2 regions of the Microcoleus sp. K4-B3 genome follow, and region 2 is predicted to be linked to the other one. Evidence: riboswitches for the same ligand, from Rfam matches in the RefSeq annotation. Region 2 holds a riboswitch; the other holds the start of a gene.
What was found. Region 2 has a riboswitch for cobalamin ahead of QUA78_RS20690 (hypothetical protein). Riboswitches for the same ligand answer to the same signal wherever they lie in the genome.
Positions count from the first base shown of each region.

Region 1: it holds a riboswitch for cobalamin, as region 2 does, so the genes downstream of both, QUA78_RS10400 (DUF1636 domain-containing protein) here and QUA78_RS20690 (hypothetical protein) in region 2, are expected to answer to the same signal.

Region 1 is NZ_JAUBSF010000016.1:94,892-99,319, forward strand. Features, by position in the region: gene clpX (ATP-dependent protease ATP-binding subunit ClpX) at 82-1,464, shown strand; cobalamin riboswitch at 1,592-1,738, shown strand; gene QUA78_RS10400 (DUF1636 domain-containing protein) at 1,761-2,171, shown strand; gene cobW (cobalamin biosynthesis protein CobW) at 2,362-3,396, shown strand; gene QUA78_RS10410 (GTP-binding protein) at 3,579-4,428, shown strand, end outside.
Region 2 is NZ_JAUBSF010000053.1:40,839-45,266, forward strand. Features, by position in the region: gene QUA78_RS20680 (ABC transporter substrate-binding protein) at 1-1,146, shown strand, start outside; gene QUA78_RS20685 (Uma2 family endonuclease) at 1,355-1,933, shown strand; cobalamin riboswitch at 1,972-2,116, shown strand; gene QUA78_RS20690 (hypothetical protein) at 2,278-2,718, shown strand; gene QUA78_RS20695 (methyltransferase domain-containing protein) at 2,738-3,604, shown strand; gene QUA78_RS20700 (ABC transporter ATP-binding protein) at 3,741-4,428, shown strand, end outside.

The DNA.
Region 1 (4,428 bases), on a different contig from region 2:
TCTAGGGCAGAGCTAAGGTCGATCCCGCGGCAACTTCCCCAGTCGAAACAAGCAACCGCAACCGTAAAGTAAGAGGCAAATATGTCAAAATATGACTCCCATCTGAGATGCTCCTTTTGCGGCAAGTCGCAAGAGTACGTCCGCAAGTTAATAGCTGGGCCCGGGGTCTACATTTGCGATGAATGCGTGGAACTGTGCAATGAAATTTTAGAGGAGGAGTTCTTTGACTCCAGTAAAACAATTGGTCAACAGATTCCCCAATCAGAGGTGCGAGAGTCTCAGGGACAAGGAACGCGGCGCCCGGGTCGATCGAATAAATCGAAAATTGTTTTAGCTCAAATTCCGAAACCGACAGACATTAAGCAGCATTTAGACAACCACGTTATCGGCCAGCATTCAGCAAAAAAAGTTCTTTCTGTAGCAGTTTACAACCACTACAAGCGCTTGAGCGTTGACCAAGCTAAAGATAGCGACAAGTCTTCCCCTGACAGCGATGTAGAACTGCAAAAATCCAACATCCTGCTAGTCGGGCCGACAGGTTGTGGCAAAACTTTGTTAGCGCAAAGTTTGGCGCAAATGCTCGAAGTCCCGTTTGCGGTAGCCGATGCGACGACGCTGACAGAAGCTGGATATGTCGGCGACGATGTAGAAAATATTTTGCTGCGGCTGTTGCAAATGTCGGATTTTGATGTCGAATCGGCGCAGCGCGGCATTATTTATATTGATGAAATTGACAAGATTGCTCGCAAAAGCGAAAATACTTCGATTACCAGGGATGTATCAGGAGAAGGAGTGCAGCAAGCGCTGCTAAAAATGTTGGAAGGAACAGTGGTTAACGTGCCCCCGCAAGGAGGCCGCAAACATCCTTACCAAGATTTTATTCAAGTTGACACGAGCAAAATTCTATTTATTTGCGGCGGTGCTTTTGTCGGTTTGGAAAAAATAGTTGAACAGCGTTTGGGTAAAAAATCCTTGGGCTTTATTCAGCCAACAGAAAGCGACAGCAACTCGACTTTGCCGGCCAAAGACAAGCGGGCCGCTGATATTTTGCAGCAGGTACAGCCGGACGATTTAGTCAAGTTTGGTTTGATTCCTGAGTTTGTGGGGCGGATACCGGTGGTAACGGTGATTTCGCCGCTGGATGAAGCCGCTTTGATGCAGATATTGACCGAGCCCCGGAATGCGCTGGTGAAGCAGTATCAAAAGCTGTTGAAGATGGACAGCGTGGAATTGGAATTCCAGCCGGAAGCGCTGCGGGCGATCGCCCAGGAGGCCTACCGCCGCAAAACCGGCGCGAGAGCTCTCCGCAGCATTTTAGAGGAGTTAATGCTCGATGTGATGTACGAGTTGCCTTCTCGCAAGGATGTGGCTCACTGTATGATTACTCCTGAAATGGTCGAGAAGCGATCGACAGCTGAATTGCTGTGGCATCCTGCTTGGCACAAACAGCACGAAACTGCATAATTTGTAATTTGTAAGGTGCCGATGCCACACCCTACAAACTACTAAACAAGTACCCAGATTTATCCCTGGGGTCGCTTTCTCCAATCTAAAATCTAAAATCTAAAATCGATTGACGGCAAGTGCGGTATGATGTGACTTCGCGATCGGTTCTAGCGGGGAGCAGCCGTTAGAGGAAACGGGGAAAGTTCGGTGCAAGTCCGGCGCTGTCCCGCAACTGTAATGAAACCGTTGTGGTTTCTCAAGTCAGAATGCCCGCCGATATCTAAATCACTTTTGAACGCATCTGCGAGGTACGGATGATGGATGGAATTAATGCGGCTGTACGCACAAAGCACAGTCTATTTGTTTGCACTGCTTGCGCTAGTGTTTGGAAAAACGGCAAGCGCGAAGGTAAAAGCGGCGGTCAACAATTCATGGAAAATTTGTCGCAACTCGCTAAAGATTGGGAGTTTTCTGATAAATTTGAGATTCAAGAGGTTGAGTGCATGAGTGCTTGCAGTCACTCTTGTGCGGTGTCTTTTGCTGCTGTTGGAAAGTACACTTATCTGTTTGGCGATTTACCCGCAAATGAGTCAAAAACTGCGGAAGCTGTACTCGAATGTGCGGGTCAATACTATGCTAAACCAGACGGTTTGTTGCCTTGGTCTGAGCGTCCTGAAGCTCTGAAAAAAGGTGTTTTAGCAAAGATTCCTCCGCTGGCAAATTAGATAGGTTTGTAGGAGGGACTTTAGTTTTTTCCTTCTCGTTCCCAGGCTTTGCCTGGTAACGCATACGCAGAGGCTCTGCCTCGTATTAAAAGCGCTCCTTTATTCCAGCGAGGCAGAGCCTCTTGATCGGCATTCCCAGGCAGAGCTTGGGAACGAGATATCTCACCACTAAATAAGCAGAAAATTATCAATGCACAAAATTCCTGTTACTGTCATCACTGGTTTTCTCGGTAGCGGCAAAACTACCTTAATTCGCAACTTATTGCAAAATAATCAAGGTCGCCGCATTGCTGTTCTGGTTAACGAATTTGGCGAAATCGGAATTGACGGAGAACTGCTGCGCGATTGCCAAGTTTGCGACGAAGAAGAAAATGTCAGCAGCAATATTGTTGAACTAACAAATGGTTGTCTTTGCTGCACTGTTCAAGAGGAATTCTTGCCGACTATGCAGGAATTGTTGAAGCGCCGAGAACAAATTGATTGTATCTTAATTGAGACTTCTGGCCTCGCACTTCCTAAACCTTTAATTCAAGCTTTTCGCTGGCCGGAAATTCGCACGGGTGCTACTGTAGACGGTGTGGTTGCTGTTGTCGATTGCGAAGCTATTGCTAGCGGTACTTTTGTCGGTGATATCGATGCTTTGATGGCACAGCGGCAAGCTGATTCTAGTTTAGATCACGAAACTCCGATCGAGGAATTGTTTGAAGACCAGTTAGCCTGTGCCGATATGGTACTTTTAACGAAGGTCGATCGCGTAGATGCGGAAACTCACCAGAAAGTCCAAAGCTGGTTGCAGCAAGAGTTGCGTCCGAGTGTGAAAATTGTGCCCTGCAAAGGTGGCGAAATTAACCCTGATGTGCTATTGGGATTTAATGCGGCGGTTGAGGATGATTTGGAGTCTCGCCCGAGTCACCACGATGCTGAGGAGGAACACGAACACGATGATGATATTAACTCGACTTACTTTATTGCCGATCGCGAATTTGAACCTGAAGCTTTGGTGAAAAAACTGCAATCCTTGATGCAGCAGGAGGAAATCTATCGGATTAAAGGGTTTGTGGCGGTTCCCAAGAAACCGATGAGGATGGTGTTGCAAGGTGTGGGTTCGCGGATAGAATATTTTTACGATCGTCCTTGGCAACCTTCTGAACTCCGCCAAACCAAATTAGTGCTGATCGGTCGAGAGTTAGAGCGCGATCGAATTGCAGCTATAATTAACAACTAATTGTCATCTGAGAGGGGCGGGTTTATCGATATTTTGAATTGCAGCAAATATTATTGGTAAAACTCGCCCCTCCAAGCTCTCACGAACAATTTATTAACATTATTTAATATTGTGACGGCTGCCAGCAAGTCTGGTGTACAATAGCGATAATGGTTATCATTGTACAAAAATCGAGGTCAAGTATGGTGACTGCTGGGGCGATCGAATCAGTTCCTGTTACCGTTCTCACGGGTTATCTCGGTGCAGGCAAAACTACGCTACTGAACCGCATTTTAACACAAGAACACGGCAAAAAAGTTGCAGTTATCGTCAACGAATTTGGCGAAGTAGGCATCGACAACCAACTCATAATAGATGCCGACGAAGAAATTTTTGAGATGAACAACGGCTGCATTTGCTGTACAGTCCGAGGCGATTTAATTCGGATTATCGGCAACTTGATGAAGCGGCGAGACAAATTCGACCACATAGTCATCGAAACCACAGGTTTAGCCGACCCCGCACCCGTAATTCAAACATTTTTTGTAGACGAAGATATGCGGGAAAAATTGCTCCTAGATGCAGTTGTCACGGTAGTTGATGCCAAGCACATCTGGCAGCACTGGGACGCAGACGAAGCTCAAGAACAAATTGCCTTTGCAGATGTAGTTTTACTCAACAAAACAGATTTAGTGACGGAGGAAGAATTGGCAGAATTAGAAAAGCGAATTCGCGTCATGAATGCAATGGCAAAAATTCACCGCACCCGCAACGCTGAATTGGAGATGGATGCTTTGTTGGGCGTTAAAGCATTTGATTTGAACCGGGCATTAGAAATCGAACCAGACTTTTTGGGCGAACACACTCACGAACACGACGAAACAGTTACTTCCGTAGCAATAGTAGAATCCGGCGCTATTGACGGCAACAAATTCAGCGATTGGATTGAGGAATTGTTGCGGACTCAAGGGCCGAATATCTTTCGGACAAAAGGCATTTTGAATGTCGCCGGAGACAACAAGCGATTTGTTTTCCAAGGAGTACACATGGTGT
Region 2 (4,428 bases):
CAAGCTGCAGCCCAATATTTTCAGAAATCGCTGCAACAAAATCGCAACGACCCGGAAACCATTATCTATTTGAATAATGCCAAAGCCAGCAATGGTTCTTCCTTAAAAATTGCTGTCAGCGTTCCCATTGGTAGCAACCCCAATGTCGCCCAAGAAATCCTCCGGGGTGTCGCCCAAGCTCAGGATGAAATCAATACTAGCGGTGGCATCAATGGGGCAAAACTGCAAGTAGAAATTGTCAACGATGACAACAGTCCCGAAGTGGTCAGAGAAGTTGCCAAAGCATTAACAAAGGAGCAAAACATACTAGCAGTAATTGGACACAATGCTAGCAACGCATCTCTCGAAGCTGCTCCGATATATCAGCAAGAAAAACTGGTAATGGTGACACCGACTAGCTTTGCAAATAATCTATCAGGATTTGGCAGCTACATCTTTCGGACAGTACCCAATATTAGCTTAATGGCTGCTCCCTTAGCAGAATATGCAGTTAAAACAGAACGCCAAACTAATATAGCGGTTTGTTACGACTCCCAAGCACCTGATAACATATCATTTAAAGATGAATTTGTTGCCTCTCTTACTGCTGCTGGTGGCAAATTAGTTCCCACTGTTTGCGACTTTTCGTTACCATCTTTTAATCCCGACAAAGCCCTCGCCGATGCTGTCAGCAAAGGTGCACAAGGATTGATGGTAGCACCCCACGTCGATCGCATTGACCGTGCCATCTCTCTGGCTCGCATCAATCGAGGCAAATTGCCACTCTACGGCAGCACTACGCTCTACACCTTTCAAACTTTAAAAGACGGACAAAAAGACGTTGACGGGCTTGTTTTGCCCGTTCCCTGGCATCCTGAAACTAATCCCGGTAGCCGTTTCCCAGAAAATGCCCGCCAGCTTTGGGGAGGAATTGTGAATTGGCGAACCGCAACGACTTTTGACGCGACTCAAGCTGTCATCGCTGGCTTGCGGCAAAGCAATACACGAGAAGGGTTGCAACAAGCGCTCAGAAATGCGAGTTTTTCGACAGCAGGAGCAAGCGAGGATGTGAAGTTTTTACCCACGGGCGATCGGGCTGGTAAGCCGATTTTAGTGCAAGTTAAACAAGGAGGAAGCACTGGCTATAACTTTGTCCCGTTGCGGTAAGTTTGTTAAGTGCGATCGCACTCACATCTTGCACATTCTCAATCAGCCTTTCAGGGGCGGGCAGGATACCCGCCCCACAATAAAATTCCCTCTTTGTGGAACAGGCCGGAAAGCCTGTTTATTAGCATGATTAAAATCTACTTTTCTGTTGAATTAGCCAAATTTTTAAGATAAACTAAAATGAGTAGATTAAAGGAGAGCGTTGTATATGATCGCGCCAGTTGAAACCAAAACTTACACGGCTGAGGAATATCTAGAATTGGAAATCAATTCTCAGGAGCGGCATGAATTTATCAATGGGGAGATTGTTCTGATGGCTGGTGGCGCACCGAATCATAATGAAATTACAAGCATCTTAAATGCTATTTTGAGGGTGAGTCTCAAGGGTAAACCTTACAGTATTTTTGCATCGGATCAGCGGCTTTGGGTTCCGCAGCTTAATAATTATACTTACCCGGATGTGATGGTGGTAGCGCGCCCGATAGATCTGCAATCTGGACGGACGGATACAATTACGAATCCGCTGCTCATTGCTGAGGTGCTGTCTAAAGGTACCAGAGCTTACGATCGAGATGAAAAGTTTGCTGCTTATCGCACTATTCCTAGTTTTCAGGAGTATTTATTAATCGACCAATATCGGCTACGGGTGGAGCAATATTCTAAAACTGATGCGAATAAGTGGATTTTTTCGGAATATAGCTGTATGGGCGATCGGCTGACTTTAACCTCTATTCCTGTGGAGATTTCGCTTGCCGATTTGTATGAAAATATTGAGTTTGGTGAATAGGCGGACGGTTTTTTGTCAAATGTTCCAAATAGTGGTAATATTCCCGTATATCGATCGGCTCTGATGGAGAACAGCCATCAGACGTAAGGGGGAAAGTTCGGTGCGAATCCGGCGCTGTCCCGCAACTGTAAGGAGATTTTTGCTTCTCTGAGTCAGAATGCCCGCCGATTTGTTTACCTGTTGTATTTCATCTGCGAGGTATGGATGATGGTGAGTTTATTATTTTTTTTATTATTGGATTGGGATTTTTTAACCGCAGATATCTGCCGATACACACAGATGAACGCTGAGGTAATTCGATTTGTGTTCTGAAGGGTATCTTATTTTAAGGGAAATGAAAAGAAATGCGAGTTGAAGATAGTGTTTGGCAGGGTAGTTTTGGCTACTGGCAAAACTTGTTTATTCATCAGAATATTTTGTCGGTCGGACATACTGCTTGGAATGGTTTTTTGCATCGAGGACGAGGCTTGGTTGCTTGCAAAATCAATACTCCCATTAACGGCTCTGTGAATTGGAGCGTAGATACTATCAAGTACGATCTGCAATTTATTTCCCAATTGTACGCAACTGCTTATTTGCAACAACTAGAACTAGAGGAGAACACTGTTTCAAATCTGCTGTCTATCATTGCTAGCTACGAGCCAAAGGAAGCAATTATATTTTTGTCGATCGCCAACGGTCAGATTGATATCAATTTGTTGCAAAACTTGGCAATTTCTCCTGTTGAGTGCTATGAACAGGTATGCAAGCGCTGGGAAGAATTTCAACTCTGCCCGAAATCCTAAAACTTACTAAATTTTCCGAATGTCGCAGCCAAAATCAATCGAAATTTCCAAGGTAACTCGCTACCAAAATGCAGCGCTTAATTACTATTTGGGCCTGACAGATTCGCCCTACCTTCACTACGGCTATTGGGAAACCCTACCTGTGCCGGCTGACGAACTAACGATCGCCCGATTGCGCCTCGCTCAGCAAGCTTATACTGTAAAACTGTTGGATGCTATCCCCAAAGGCACTCATACGATACTCGATGTGGGCTGTGGGATTGGCGGAAATGCGGCTTATTTGCTCGATCGAGGTTTTGCAGTCGAAGGGCTCGCACCCGATCCGTTCCAACAACAGCGCTTTCTTAAGTGTACGGGCGATCGGGCAATCTTCCATCTCACGAGGTTTGAAGACTTCAAAGCAACCCATTTCTACGATCTTATTCTATTTAGCGAAAGTAGCCAGTATATGTCGGCTGTTGATATTGCTAACGGTGCCGCCAAAATCCTCAATCAGGGCGGTTACGTTTTGCTTGCCGATATGCTGCGATCTGATGCTAATTATAAAGAGGGAATGTTCTCTAATTGTCATGTTGTTACGGAACTTCATGCAGCATTAAAGCAAGCTGGATTCACTTTAGTAAAAACTGAGGATATTTCCGCCCATATTTTGCCAACAATCGATTTATATGTCGATACTTTCCGCAGGTATGGACTGAATACGATGATCTATGTTGCAGATTTAATTGCGATCGCAGTTCCGCCCGTCCACAAATTCCTGCGCTGGATATTTCGTCGCTGGTTCAAGAAGCTGGTGGTTGAAGGATTGGAAGCAGGTCAACTTTTTGAGCAGCATTTGTGTTATGAAATTCAACTTTGGCAGTTGTCTAAATCAGATGAAGGTTGACACGAATACAATGGTAATCGGTCATCGGTAATAGGTAATTGGAGGCAGAGCCTCCGGGCATTTACTCCCAGGCTCTGTCTGGGAACAAGATTATAACAAATAATAAATAACAAATAACAATTAACAAATAACAAATATGTCTCAATGGATTCTCGAATTCGATCGCACTTCCTACTCATATCCCTGCGGTTCGCGAGTGGCAATTCAGGGTTTAAACCTCAAAGTCCCCGCCGGGAAACGCTGCGGGCTGATCGGTCAAAACGGCTGCGGCAAAACTACCTTTTTCTTGTTAGCAAATGGCTTATATCAACCGCAACAGGGAATCATTAGCTGGGAAGGTAAGCCCTTTCGCTACGATCGCAAATCTTTGATGCAACTGCGCCAACAAATCGGACTCGTCTTTCAAAATCCCGAACATCAATTAGTAGCTTCGACGGTAGAAGAAGATATTTCCTATGGATTGTACAATTTAGGCTTGACAGAACCGGATATTGCGACAAGGGTGCAAGAGGCGATCGAGCAATTCGATCTAAGCGAACTCGCCCGCGAACCAATTCACAATCTCAGTTTGGGGCAGAAAAAGCGGGTGTCGATCGCCGATATCATGGTTCTCAAGCCCAAACTGCTGCTGCTAGATGAACCTACCGCCTATCTCGACCCGCGCCACACCCGACAACTGATCGGTTTACTCCAACAAATTCACAGCGCCGGAACCACCATCCTTTTAGCAAGTCACGACCTCGATTTCATCTACCGCTGGGCTGATTGGGTGTTTGTAATGGATCGGGGAAAATTGATTTTAGAAGGAACACCGGAAACCGTTT